Regions from separate parts of the Clostridium sp. NSJ-145 genome, predicted to be linked through region 2. Evidence: a T-box and tRNA genes for the amino acid it is inferred to sense, from the RefSeq annotation. Region 2 holds a T-box; the other holds one or more tRNA genes.

Region 1 (7,720 bases), on a different contig from region 2:
ATAATTATAATATATTTAAACAAAAGTTAAAACTAATAGATATATGGAGGATATTTAAATGAACAAAAGAAAAATAGCACTTCCTCCGATAGGAATGCGAATTATTAAATCTTCGATAGGAGTATTGCTAGGATTCATTATTTATTTTTTAAGAGGGAAGCAAGGGACACCTTTTTATACAGCATTGTCTGTATTGTGGTGTATGCAACCTTATAGTAGCAATGCAAAGGCTAACGCTATACAAAGAACTATAGGAACTTTTATAGGAGCTGCTTATGGATTGATAATGATATTAGTTGAGTTATATGTTATACCCTTTGATAATGAGCTTTTTAGATATATAACAATATCATTACTAATAATTCCAATTATTTATACCACAGTTATATTTAATAAGAAAAATGCTTCGTATTTTTCCTGTGTCGTATTTTTAAGTATAGTAGTTAACCATCTTAAAGATAAAAATCCATATTTATTTGTATTTAATAGAATGATGGATACTATGATTGGTATTGGTTTAGCACTTATCATAAATACATTTGAGCTACCGAGGAAAAGAAGGAATGATTTACTTTTTGTAGCCGAATTAGATAAAGTATTATTAAATATGAAAGAAACTTTAACTTCATATAGTAAGATTGAGTTAAATAAAATGCTTGATGATGGAGTTAAGTTAACAATTGCAACTATGAAAACTCCAGGAGCATTAGTTACATCATTACAAGATATAAGATTAAATTTACCTGTTATAGCTATGGATGGAGCTATATTATTTGATATGAAAGAAAATAAATACTTAAAAGTGTATGAAATGACTCATGAAGAAACTAAGAAACTTGTAGATTTAATTCAGGCTAGAAATATGCATTGCTTTATAAATACAGTAGTAGAAGATTCTGTTATGATTTATTATGGGGATTTTAAAAATCCGGTGGAAAGTGATATATATAATAACTTAAGGTCGTCTCCTTACCGTAATTATATAAAAGAGGAATTACCAGATAGATATGGAGCGGTTTATTTAATGCTTATTGATGAGACTGAAAAAATAGAATCTTTATATGAAGAATTAGAAAGGTTAGGATATACAAAAGAGTTTAAAGTTTTAAAATATGATTCTGATGATTATCCAGGATATACTTATATTAAGATTTATAATAAAAAAGCTATTAAGGAAAATATGATTAAGTATGTTCAAAGCTTAACAGATGCAAAAAGTACACTAGTCTTTGAAAAAGATAATGAAGTTTTTCAAAATTATATAAGTAAAAATGATCCTAATGAAGTAGTTAAAAAGCTAAGAAAAATTTATAGACCTTATTTTTGGCACAAGTATTAAAAGAAGGAGGCAAATTTATGCCTCCATTAATTATATAATTATTTTTTATAACCGTTACCTGCACCAGTTTCTTCTTTTATTTCATGAAGATTTAATTTCTTATCATGTTTATGGACTACTTCATGAATCTTTTCGCTTTTATGTTTTGTCATAGGAATGCCTCCTTAAAAATATTAATTATTGATGCTTATAACCACTTCCAGCACCAGTTTTTTGTTTGATTTGATGAAGATTTAATTTTCTATCATTAGCATGGATAACTGCATGAATATGGTTACTCTTGTGAGTAGTTCCGTAAAGGGGTTCAGGATTTTTAGAATCGCAAGATGGAGTATTTATATTATCTTTTAAATCTTCTTGGGTAATATAACCATTACCAGCACCAGTTTGAGCCTTTATTTTATGTAAGTTTGCTTTACCTTCGATATTACTTACAACATGGTGAATCTTATGAAACTTATTAGTGTTAACAAATGTGTCTTTAATTGGTGAAATTTCAGAAGCACGTTCAGTATTGTTATAACCATTACCAGCACCAGTTTGAGCCTTTATAGTATGTAAATTAATTTTCCCTTTAGAATTAGACATTGCTTCTTGAATTTTTTCGCTTTTACTACTTGCTTCATAAGTATCTTGTATAGGAACCTTAGATTGTTCGCCTGAAGATTTGAATCCATTACCAGCTCCGGTTTCAGCTTTTATTTCATGTAAATTAAGTTTTCTATCATTATCATGAACTACTTGGTGTATCTTTTCACTCTTATGCTTTTTCATATTAACCTCCTAAAAAATAGTATTAGATAAAATATCTATTATTGTTATGTGTTAAACAAGAAAAATGATACCTTGAATTTTATTGTAACCAACTAACAAGCTTTTGAAGTTCATATAAAAAAGAGGTAATAATCAAATATTAAGAATTAGGATTAATATAATTATCTCAATAAAATCATAAAAAAGGATTTATTTTCATGGTATTAATACTTAGACTTTGTAGATAATAGTACTGTACCAAGAGGGCATCAGGTTTTAGGAGGGAATTAATATGAGTGAAAAACACGATTGTTCATGTGCAAGCCAACAAGAAAAAGAGAAGAAAGCCAATAATTGTGGATGTAAACATAATAAAAAAGTCAAGAAAAATGATTAGATAAAATTAAAAGCTTTTTTAAAAAAACTTATATTTGAGTTTATAAAAGGACAGGTTTAGCAAAAATTAGCTAATTAAAAGTTAAAGTAACGATTGGGAAAGTGCGAAGCTGCAAATTTGCTTCGCACTTTTTAATTATATAAAAAATTAACGTTTTAATATTTGTAATTTTTAATATTTGTAATGATGATAGTAAATCATATAATAATACTATAAATAACCATAGTCTATATAAGTTTAAAATAAGAATAATAATTATGGTTATTTAGGAAAAGTAATTTGCTAAAGAATGGTTTTACAATTTAATATAAGCTTATAAGTTATATCAACTAAAAATAAAACAACCCTTATAGTAAGAATAAGGGTTGTTTTTGGTTGCGGGGGCAGGACTTGAACCTACGACCTTTGGGTTATGAGCCCAACGAGCTGCCAACTGCTCCACCCCGCGATATTAAATTGTATGCATTTCATTGATTAACTTATGACCTAAGTATAATGTAGCAAAGCACTAAAGTCAAAGTGATATTATGGCGTATTAAGCCTTAAGATGATAAGAGATACCTTAGAGTCTAAAATACGATAGAATGGTAGAATATAATATTATTATGAAAATATAAGTTTGCATCACACTATATTCCATATATGATAATGATTTATTTACAAGGGTAATTTAATCTTAATTACAAGTAGTCCACTATAATAATTTTAGAATTTATGTGTTACTATGAAGTGGACAAGTTGGTAAAGACGTAAAAGTACATTAGAACTAAAAATGAACTATACATAATAGTTCAAATTATAGGAGGAATGGAAATGAAATCTAAAATAATCGCGCTAGTAATAGCTGGAACTACAATGTTAGGAACTGTATCAGCAAGTGCTGCTACAAGATATTATGACTCAAATAATGGTGGAGCATATAGACATCATTGTAAGCATAAATATCAAAGACCTTGTAAGCCAAGTCAAGATGAAAAACCATCAACAGGAGATGATAATGTAGTAACACCACCAACAGTAGGAGATGATACTACAGTTACGCCACCAACATCAGATGACAATACAGTTGTAACACCACCAGCAGGAGAGGAGAATACAGAAGTTACTCCACCTACAACAGGAGATGATACAACAGTTACACCTCCAACAAATGAAGGAGATGCAGTAACAGATGATACAAATGCATCTGATAAATTTATGGCACAAGTCGAACAAGCTATCTTTAATAAAGTTAATGAAGAAAGAGTGAAGGCTGGTGTAGCACCATTGAGTTATAACACTACAATGGAGAAATATGCAAGAATTAAATCTCAGGATATGGGAGATAATAATTACTTCAGTCATACTGATTTAAATGGTAATTATATAACAGCTCAAATGAAAGCTGATGGGGTCTCATATAATTCATGGGGTGAAAATATAGCATACCTAGGGGGTTATGGTACTGATCCAACAGTATTAGCTAACCAATTTATGACTAACTGGATGAATTCATCAGGTCATAGAAAGAATATACTATCTACAGACTTTACAAGCATTGGAGTAGGAGTATATCAAATTGGAAATAAAGTCTATGCAACTCAAGAGTTTTATAGATAATATTTTAAATTAATTAAGCGTTCTAGATACCAATTTAACATAAATGTACTTTTAAATAGAGCCTATATTAAGTATAGGCTCTATTTTTTTGTTTTAAGAAAGTATATTTTTTAAGAATAATACCTACCAGTAATTTCAGAAACGGTAACTTTAAAGAATTTTATATTAGAAGTATCTATACATGAAAAATTTGTTATGCAATTATATTTATTTTCGAATTTTTCAATTATAGATATTTTTTCTTTAATATCATTAATAACAGTTGTAGTTCCATTTGCTATTATGGTTTTATAACTTTCTACTTTTCTACAGCGATGATGTTGTAATAAAGTGATACCTGCAATGCCAGTATAATAAATGTTATCAATTTTTTGACTAGTATTGTTACTTATAAAGTAGAATATTAAATTATCATCTGAATAGTCAAAAACATACCACATAGGTACAGATGAGATATTTGTTGTATCAGTTGTAGCTAAATAGCACATTTTCTCTTCGTTTAAAATTGCAATAATATCTTTAGTTGAAAGATTTTTATAATTACAAATATCCATACATGGAATGCTCCTTTTTTATTAAGATAATATGCTATAGTATATGAAAGAAATGCTGAAATTGTATAATAATTATGTAAATAAAAGCAAGTAATATAAGAAATTTTATACTACTTGCTTTTAAAATTATAAAAATAAAGCATCTTTATATTTTCTATTATAGATATAGTACTCCTTAAGTAAGGTAATAAAAACTTTCTTTAGTTCTAATAATTTATGCATACTATCAATTATATAAATTAATAGATTTTCCCACATAGGATTTTTTAAATAATTATCATCATCTATATATATAGTGAATAATTTATATATTATATTAGCTAAATCATTGTTTATATGTTCTAAGGATTGGGCATTTTGAAGTTCATTGATTGATTCTTTTAATAAAGTTTTATTATTTAATGAAAAATATATTAAAGATTTAGTTATACTATCAGGAACTAACATTCTATGGTCAACAAGTCCAGTATTATTTTTTAAATAATTTAATGAAGTAGAGTATTCTTTTAATCTATAGTATGCCCATGAAATTATTGAATTTAAATGTTCAATAAAATATCTATTCTTAAGCTTTTCAGCGATACTTAATGATATTTTTAAGTAAGTAATGGCATCACTATAGTTATCTAGCATAAAATGAACTTCAGCAATTTTTTCATAGCAAGACATAATACTTATAATGTTTCCTTCTGTTACATAAAAGTCTAAAGCTTTCTTTATGCAATCGTATGACTTTATTGGATTATTTTCTATTCTGTAAGCATAAGATAGCCAGTAATAACAATGACCATTATCTTTATAAGTTAAAGCTTCTTCTATAAATTCTTTTCCAATAGATTTATTATCTGAAAGATTTAAAGTATCTACACCTACGTAAAAGTTATATAGAAACTTTTGTTGTGGAGATAGTAATTCAAAGGATGAATGAAGTAACTCTTTTGAACTTTCAAATTTTTCTCTATTTGGAGTGGAACAGTATCTTGCAAGCTTAGCTAAAAAATAATCTATAACAAGAGGGGATGTAATATAATCATTTTCCTGAGACTCTAATTCGTTAAAAATCTCATTTGTCAAATCAAATTCATTAAAATGAAGACTTTCAAAAAAAAGTTTTAAACGATTAATCCCTTTTTCCAGAAATTCTTTGGAATCATTAAATGTTAATCCAAGCCTATTAAATATAATAGATATTACTTCTTCACTTGGAATTAAATCACCATTTTCTATACGACTTAAATAAGAAGCAACACAAACTCCTTTTGATAAAGTTTTTTGACTTATATTTTGATTTAGTCTATTAAGCTTAATTATAGAGCCAATTATTTTTTTATTATCTTTATATTTGTAAAAGTCCATAGTAAAACTCCTTTAATATGTTGTCGTATAATAATTATAAATTAAAATGGTAAAAATTTAAAGCGAAGAGAGGAGTTTAAAATGTAAAAAAAGTATATATTTTCATAAAAAGTGTGAAATTTGACGTTGAAAAAGTTTGCTTAAACTAAAAAAAATAACCACAATTTTACACAATTATTATCTGTACAATCTATTGACTAAAATTGCCAGACTGATATAATAAAAGTGTAACCAAAAACATGATAAAGTTTACATTAAGGTTACATATTATTTTTCGACAAAAATGGAAACGGTACCGTAAAATTTTTAGGGTGAATTTTAACGGTATTAAATATAGGACAGGCCGTTTGTATTAATTCCTAAAAACGATTTAGTAAGTATTAAAAAAGTATTTAAGTTTTACAACTTTAAATAAATTAGTAATTAAAAGTGGAGGAGAATTAATTATGAAGAAATTATTAGTTACTTTACTTGTAGCAGCTACTACATTAAATTTAGTAGCATGTGGTTCAAGTAATAAAGGTGGACAAACATCAGAAGGTGGAACTAACGAAACTACTGGTAACGATGCCAAAGTTGAATTAACTGTTCAAGTAGAAGAAGGATGGGTACCTTACTATGAACAAGTTAAAGAAACGGTTATAGGAAAATATCCAAATGCTGATATTAAGTTTATAACAACAGGATCTTTTGATCACTTAGATGTATTAGACCAATCAGATCCAACAAATCCAGACGTTGCTGACGTATTTGCTTTACCAGCAGATAGATTATATGGACTAGCTAACAATAACGCTTTAGCTGCTATAGATGCTGAAACTATGGCTAACAATGTAGGTGGATTTAAAGATTTCAAAGGTGGACTAGGTGGAAACTTCAACGTTGATGGAGAATATTTAGCTTTCCCTTATAACATAGAAACATTAATAGGATATGTAAATGTTGCCAATGCAGAAGCAGCTGGAATAGATTTTAGCAAATCTATAGAATTAACTTCTGTAGAAGCTGATCAAATATTAACAACTGTACATGATTGTTGGTTTGGAGTTGCTTTTGCTAACTCAGCTGAATTAGAATTATTAGGACATAATGATGCTGGTGAGTTATATTCAGATGCTACTAAAGAATGGTCTGAATTAACTGAAGATCAACAAAAATTATTCACAGCTTTATATGATTATTGGAAATTCCATGATACAAACAAAACTGACCTTTGGGATAAAGAAGCAGCTGGTGGATATATTGAAGAGCAATTCAAAACTGGTGGAACTGACGTTATAAAAATCGATGGACCTTGGGCAACTACAAGTGTTAAAGATTTAGTTGGAGATGCTTCAAACTTAGAAGTTATTCCTCTAACAAATATAACTGTTAACGGAAATCCATTAACTCACTGGAAAGGTGGATGGGGACTTGGTGTAAATGCAAGAGTTGAAGAAGATGATGATAAGATGGCAGTAGCTCAAGCATTTATTGAAGAAATAGTTAACCCTGCAAATGCTCAAGAATTATTCAAGTATACTGGTAAGATATTAGAAAATGTTGAACCTTCTGCTTATGAAGGAATCGATGAATTAGAAAAGAAAGTTATTGATGCAACTTATGCTGGATATGAAAAAGCTGAAAACAGACCTCTATTCACTGAATGGGGTAGCGTATGGGATTCTTGGCAAAATGCTTTATTATCATGGTCATCAACTCAACCAAAAGATGCTGAAGCAG
Region 2 (7,720 bases):
ACCCACAAATAAAATTGCTAATACTACTATTATAGAAACTACTATTATAATAGGTTTATTATTTATTTTTCTTTTACTATTAGCTATTTCATCAGGTAGTTCTGTTGTACAATTAGGACAGAATCTCCACCCCGGTTGAACATTTTGTCCACAGTTAGGACAAAAGTTTCCACACCTTTCCCCACAGTATGGGCATAACTTTAAGTCTTTTGGTACTTCTTTTCCACAGTTATTGCATCTTCTTCTATCGCTTCTACTAACTATTGCATAAACTATAATTCCAACTGGAAATGCTATAAATGCAGCTATAGTCCATAGCCACCAATACTCTTCTCCTCTTTTTCTTGAATCAAGAGCAACCCAAATAGCTTGCCATATAAATAATCCAAAAATTATAGCCATAAAAATCATTGGCATAAACATAATTAACATAAAATTTCTCCCCCTTTTCTAATAAGACTTCTTTCTTTTTATTATAGGTATAATAAGTAACATCATCATTGATACAGAAACAAAATAATATCCTATAATTAATTTAGGTATATTCATAATCCTTTTATCAATAACTGCTATCCTAGGCATAATTATAGCTAAGCATGTTATTAGTGATACAAATACAACTATTAATATAGAAATAAAAATCGCTCTTTTTACTCTCTTTCTTTCACGCTTTTTATCAAACTGTTTATCTACTATAGAAAATATGTCTAACTCTTTTATATATCCTAATTTATCTAAGCTTTCATCATTTAACATATTACTATCATCCATTTATATCACACCTCACTTCCTACTAATTTCTTTTTTAACCTTGATGCAGTATAGAACACTCTAGATTTTACAGTTCCCTCAGAACATTTAAATACCTTAGAGATTTCTTCATAAGAATATCCATAATAATGTTTCAATATAAATGATATTCGTTTTTCATAAGGCATTTTTTTCAGCTCTTTAAGCATCTCTTCTACTTGTAACCTATCTAATATAGTGTTTGTTTCATTATTTTCAATATAGCTTAACTCTATTTCATAACTATAATCTATTTTTTTATTTCTTCTTATAATATCTCTATAATAATTAATAGCTATTGATATTAACCATGACTGAAATTTCGATTTCCCTTTGAACTTATTTATATTAACAACAGCTTTTAAGCAAACTTCTTGAACTATATCTTGAGTTAGATCTTCATTAGCAGTCATTTTCAGAGTAAATCCATATAGAGCTTTATAATTATTCTGAAGCAATATGTTCATGGCATGTTTATTGCCATCTTGAGCTTTTTTGATTAGCTCTATCTCCTCCACTCTTAATACCCCCTTAAATTAACTTTCATTATTAAGACGTAATATCTTCAAAATAGTTCATTTTAATTTCAAAAAATTTTGTTAATATTTTCTTTGCTTTTTTGACACTTAATTGACACAAAAAAAGGGTAATATAATACTTGTAAAGTAGTTAAAGCATTATTATTTACCCCTAAAAAACCACCTTAAATGAAACTCAAAATCTCTGATTTTATTAGTTGAAGTTACATTTCAGGAGAAAGAGTTTCCTTATAAAGAATGGTAACTAGAGCCGACGTCCCCCAACTTAGGCTCTAGTTTTTTTTTAATTTCTTTTCTCTTTTAATCTTAAAACTTCATCAATAGCTCTTCTTTTATCAATTCTCTTTAGTTCTAAATCAACCTCTTTTAATATTCCATCTCTTTTTTCTATAAAACTCCATATAGGTTCATTAATACTTAAGGAAGTTCTTATATTTTCACAAATATTAGGCATAAATGGTTCTAATAAATTAGCTATATTAGCTACTATTTGAATATTATTATAGACCTTATTCTTGCAGTAATCAGGATTCTTCTCTGCCATGTCCCATAATAAATTTTCTTTAAAATCTTTATTAGCCTTTCTGCAAAAAGCCATTATATTATTTAACGCACTATTAAAATGCCCCTCTTCAATATCGTCTCCAACGCTAAAATATAAATCTAAAATTTCATTTTTTAAACTTTCCTCTATAATTCCACTTGGTATTCTCGGTCCATAATTTTTTCTTGAGAAAGTTATTACCCTTTGTACATAGTGAGAAAAAGTACTTACCAAATCAAAATTATTTACATTTATATAATCCCTCCATGAAAAATCAGTATCCTTATCTTCTGGAGAGTTTAGCATAAGATAATATCTAAAACTATCTACGTTATAATTCTTTGTAATATAATCAGCCCATAATGCCCAATTCTTAACTGATGAGAATGGTTTTCCTTCTAGTTTTAAATGCTCACTTGATATCATTCTTAAATTAGGATTTTTAATTCCTACTCCACATAAAATAGCTGGGAAAATAACAGTATGGAAAGGTATATTATCTTTTCCGTGAACAAAATAAACCCTTGAATCATCTCCGCTCCAATATTCTTTCCAATCCTCTCCTCTTTCACTTAGACATTTCATACTGGCAGTAAGATATCCCATTACCGCTTCAATCCATACATATATTTTTTTATCTTCATATCCGTCTAACGGTACATCAACGCCCCAATTAAAATCTCTTGTTACAGCTCTATCCCTTAATCCTTCATCAAGATATCTTTTTAATATTTTTTTGGCATTTTCTCTCCATCCATCTTCATTATCAAATATGTACTTTACATCATCCTCAAACTTAGATAAAGCAAAGAATAAATGTTTTGACCCATCTACTATTTCTTCATATATATATCCTTTTTCATATAAATCTAAAATAAATTTTTTTACCTTTTCTTGGTGATATTCAGAATGAGTTTTTTCAAAAATATCAAAAGAAAATCCTAAAGATTTAAAACATTTTTGAAATTCCTTATGATATTTTTCTACAGCTTCTAACGGAGATATCCCCTCTTCTTCTGCTCTATTAGTAACAGGAGTACCATGACAGTCAGTTCCTGATATAAATACAACATTATCTCCCATCATTCTATGATACCTAGCTAAAATGTCCCCAGGTAACCATACAGCAATTCTTCCTAAATGAAGTGGTCCATTAGCATAAGGCCATGCATTTCCTATAATTATATTCATTAAAAAACCCCCTTTTATTGCTACAAAGATGAAAAGTTCACCTACGGTGAAAGTGAAAATATTGCTTTAGCAAAACTTTTCACTATAAAATAAGGAGCCTAATGGCTCCTTTGTTTTAAGTGAAACTTCCTCTATCGTCAAATCAATACACTTATAGTGTAACTTCAAGATACCCAATCACAGACTTGAGCTTTTAGTCAAATTCGACTAGCTAAATCAGAGATTTAGAGTCTAGAGGAAACACCGACTCACATCCGTTCGTCTGTGTAAGTTCGACTGGCTAAATCGGAGATTTAGAGTCTTAAAGGAAACACCGACTCACATCCGTTCGTAGGTGTAAGTTCGACTAGCTAAATCAGAGATTTAGAGTCTTAGAGGAAACACCGACTCACATCCGTTCGTAGGTGTAAGTTCGACTAGCTAAATCGGAGATTTAGAGTCTCACTTATCTTACTTGGCTTCCTGTTGGTAGTTCACCTGGACTTACTAGGTTTAATACACTATCATCGTCTGTAGCTGCAGCAAGTATCATACCTTGAGATAATTCTCCTCTTAATGTTACTGGCTTTAAGTTAGCTACTAAAACAACGTATTTTCCTACTAATTCTTCTGGTTTATAGAATTTAGCTATTCCTGATACTACCTGTCTTTCTTCACCATTTAAATCTACTTTTAATTTTAATAATTTTTTTGCTCCCTTGATTGGTTCACAAGCAGTTACTTTAACTACTCTTAAGTCAAGCTTAGCAAAATCATCTATTGTGATTTCCTCTTTAATTGGAGTTATTTCTCTCTTTTCTTCAACTTTTTGTTGTGCTGCTAATTGTTCTGCTTTTTTCTTTTCAACTACCTCTAATATTGCTTTTACATCTAGTCTTGGGAAAATTGCTTCACCTCTATTAACCTTTGTTCCAGCAGCTGTTCCATCAAATGAATGTAAGCTTTCTAAATCTGTTTTTGAAATATTAACTTGTTCATTGATTTTTGCACTTGTTTCTGGTAAGAATGGTGCAATTAAGCTTGATATAAATCTTATACTTTCACATAAGTTATAAAGTACTGTAGCAAGTCTATCCTTTTGAGATTCATCTTTTCCAAGAACCCAAGGAGTAGTTTCATCTATATATTTATTTGTTCTTCTAATTAAGTTCCATATTTGATCTAAAGCATCTGCAATTCTTAAATGCTCCATCTTATCTGCAACTTTTTTAGGAGTTTCAAGCGCTAATGAGATAAGCTCATCATCCACAGCTTCTTTAACCATTGGTACTGGAATTACTCCATCAAAATACTTTTCAACCATTGTAACTGTTCTAGAAACAAGATTTCCTAAAGTATTAGCTAAATCTGAGTTAACTCTTTCAGTAACTAATTCCCAAGTGATTGTTCCGTCATTATCGAATGGCATTTCATGAAGAACGAAGTAACGAACTGCATCAACACCAAATAATTCTACTAAATCATCAGCGTATATAACATTACCTTTAGACTTACTCATTTTTCCGTCACCTTGTAATAACCATGGATGACCGAAAATTTGCTTTGGTAATGGAATATCAAGAGCCATTAACATAATTGGCCAGTAAATAGTATGGAATCTTAAAATATCCTTACCTATTAAGTGTAAATCTGCTGGCCAGAATTTTGTATACGCTTCTGCATGATTTCCATCTAAATCATATCCTAAACCAGTTATATAGTTTGAAAGAGCATCAAGCCATACATATACAACGTGTTTATCATCAAAATCAACTGGAATACCCCACTTAAATGATGTTCTTGATACACATAAATCTTGTAATCCTGGTAATAAGAAGTTGTTCATCATTTCATTTTTACGTGATTCTGGTTGAATAAACTCTGGATGAGTGTTTATATGCTCAATTAATCTATCTGTATATTTGCTAAGCTTTAAGAAATATGCTTCTTCTTGAGCTGGTTGAACTTCTCTTCCACAGTCAGGACACTTACCATCAACTAATTGTGATGAAGTAAAGAAAGATTCACATGGTGTACAATATAATCCTTCATAGTGACCTTTATATATATCCCCTTGTTCGTAAAGCTTCTTGAATATTTTTTGAACTTGTTTTTCATGATACTCATCAGTTGTTCTGATAAATTTATCATAAGAAGTATTCATTAAATCCCAAATTCCTTTAATTTCACCTGCTATATTATCAACAAATTCCTTTGGTGTAATACCAGCTTCTTGAGCTTTTAACTCAATTTTTTGACCATGTTCGTCTGTTCCTGTTTGGAATTGAACATCATAGCCTTGTAATCTCTTATATCTTGCTATACTATCAGCTAAAACTACCTCATAAGTATTACCTATATGTGGCTTACCTGAAGTATATGCAATTGCAGTAGTTATATAATATGGTTTTTTAGTCATATTTCTTCCTCCTTTTTTCTAATTAATAATTAAGATATAGGAATTTAAATTTTGATATTTTCGTTAAATATTCACTTCTAATTATTAATTTTTAATTATAAAAAAATCCTCTATATAGGTTAATTACCCATATAGAGGCGTTATATACGCGTTACCACTCTATTTTTACATTTATCTCACAATAAATATCTCACTAGGTGACTATCATCACCGTGCAATATAACGGTTGCTACCGTATTATCCTAATCATAAGACTCAGATAATCTGCTCCAAGACCATCTTCATAAAGTTCAATGACGCTAGCTTTCACCAAATCCTAGCTCTCTTTAGACATATTCCTAAACTACTCTTCTTTTCTATGCATTTATTAATTTTATAATATGCTAAAATGTAAAAACTGTCAATAAGCAAAAATAAAAGCTGTGCCCCCATGCACAGCCTTTATATAGCCCCTATTATTTTCTTATTTTGCTAAAGCGCCTGTTTCATCTTCTATGTTAGCTTCATCTACCCTCTTACCAAATATTTGTACCCCAACATATACAGCAACTAGTGCTAATGGTAATACTAGATATATAGGTAATCCTAAACCTGCTGGAATATAACCAAATAATATTGTTATTGTTGCAACAAATAATGAATACCATATTTGTGTATTAACGTGATTTATGTGGTTACATCCTGCACCCATTGATGAAAGTATTGTTGTATCTGAAATTGGTGAACAATGATCTCCAAATATCGCCCCTGTTAATACTGCACTTGTAGAAACTACTATAAATGACATTTCAGGATTAATTGAATGTGCAAGAGGTATTGCTAATGGCATTAATATACTCATTGTTCCATATGCAGTTCCAGTTGAGAATGATATTACTGCTCCTAGAACGAATATTAAACTTGGTAATAAAAATGCTGGTATAGCACCTTGTAAAGCTTCAACTAAATAATATGCAGTTCCAAGTTCTTTAATTACTGAACCTAAAGACCAAGCTAATATAAGAATAACTCCTGTAATAATTAGCCCTTTCATTCCATCTACCCAAGTTTCTATAGCTTCACTTAAAGTAAATATCTTTTTACTAACAGCCATAATTATAGTTACAACTGATGCAAATAATGCTGATTGGAATAATGCTACTGAAGCATCTGCTGCTGAGAAAGCTTCCATTATTCCTGCAAATGACATTGGTGAGTTAGTCATTATTTGTTGAAGTGCTACGTTATCTCCACCCATTATTGAGCTATATCCACTATAGTAGAATGCTACTAGCGCTGAAATAATTAGTGTCCCTATTGGAATAATTGCATTCCATATGCTAAGCTCTACACCTTCTTTTGGTTCTAATTCATCCATTTGTGAAGATGATGCTGCTATCTCTTCAACAATATCTTTATTTCTCTTTCTTGCAGCTATTTCAGCTTTTCTCATTGGTCCAAATTCTTTTAAAGTAACTGCTGTAATAATTATAAATGCAAGAATTAATATGTTGTAAAATCTATATGGTATAGTTTGAAGGAATACTCCAAATCCACTTGCTTCTACACCTATTTGATTAAACCCTTCACCTATTAAGCTAACTTCTAATCCAATCCAAGTTGATATTATTGCAAGCCCAGCTACTGGCGCTGCAGTTGCATCAATTATAAACGCTAATCTCTCTCTTGAAATCTTCATCTTATCAGCTACTGGACGCATTATAGGTCCAACTATAAGTGAATTTGCGTAATCATCAAAGAATACGAATAATCCTAATAACCAAGTTATTAATTGAGTGCTTCTTGCAGTCTTTGCTTTTTTTGCTAAAGCTTCTGCTATAGCCTTAGCTCCACCCATTTTACCTACTAAATTAATAACTCCTCCAATTGCCAATACCTGAAGTATTATACCTGCATTCCATGGATCTGCTAAAGAATTTAATGCTCTTGTAACAAAATCTAAGAATGCTTGTATAAGTGCATAAAACACATTATATCCTGTAAGGCTAATTAAAAAGCTACCTGATAAAATCCCTATAAATAAAGAAATAACAACGTTCTTAGTAATAAATGCTAATACTATCGCTACTATTGGTGGTATTAAAGTTAATAACCCAAATCTTTCTGCATTTACTGCTGCTGGTTCTAACTCACTGGCAAATGCCATTGTTGTTGATAAAGTAAAAATAATCATTGTTAGTAGGATTACTCTAAATCCCGTCTTTTTCATTTTTGTTTCCCCCTAATTAATATATTTTTTGTGAATAATTAAAGGGTTTT

The links. The T-box of region 2 lies ahead of metG (methionine--tRNA ligase). A T-box ahead of a tRNA ligase gene usually reads a tRNA of that ligase, here a tRNA-Met.
Region 1: it has a tRNA-Met gene. The T-box ahead of metG (methionine--tRNA ligase) is inferred to sense a tRNA for this amino acid. The anticodon was not compared.

The regions. Positions count from the first base shown of each region.
Region 1 is NZ_JAJNOS010000010.1:149,715-157,434, forward strand. It holds gene LQE93_RS10640 (HAD hydrolase family protein) at 59-1,339, shown strand; gene LQE93_RS10645 (hypothetical protein) at 1,517-2,113, opposite strand; tRNA gene LQE93_RS10650 (tRNA-Met) at 2,862-2,937, opposite strand; gene LQE93_RS10655 (CAP domain-containing protein) at 3,303-4,088, shown strand; gene LQE93_RS10660 (pyridoxamine 5'-phosphate oxidase family protein) at 4,199-4,642, opposite strand; gene LQE93_RS10665 (helix-turn-helix transcriptional regulator) at 4,769-5,998, opposite strand; gene LQE93_RS10670 (sugar ABC transporter substrate-binding protein) at 6,445-7,720, shown strand, end outside.
Region 2 is NZ_JAJNOS010000013.1:72,587-80,306, forward strand. It holds gene LQE93_RS12435 (zinc ribbon domain-containing protein) at 1-432, opposite strand, end outside; gene LQE93_RS12440 (hypothetical protein) at 451-771, opposite strand; gene LQE93_RS12445 (sigma-70 family RNA polymerase sigma factor) at 777-1,307, opposite strand; gene LQE93_RS12450 (methionine--tRNA ligase) at 1,612-3,063, opposite strand; gene metG (methionine--tRNA ligase) at 3,509-5,461, opposite strand; T-box leader at 5,592-5,829, opposite strand; gene LQE93_RS12460 (Na+/H+ antiporter NhaC family protein) at 5,925-7,670, opposite strand.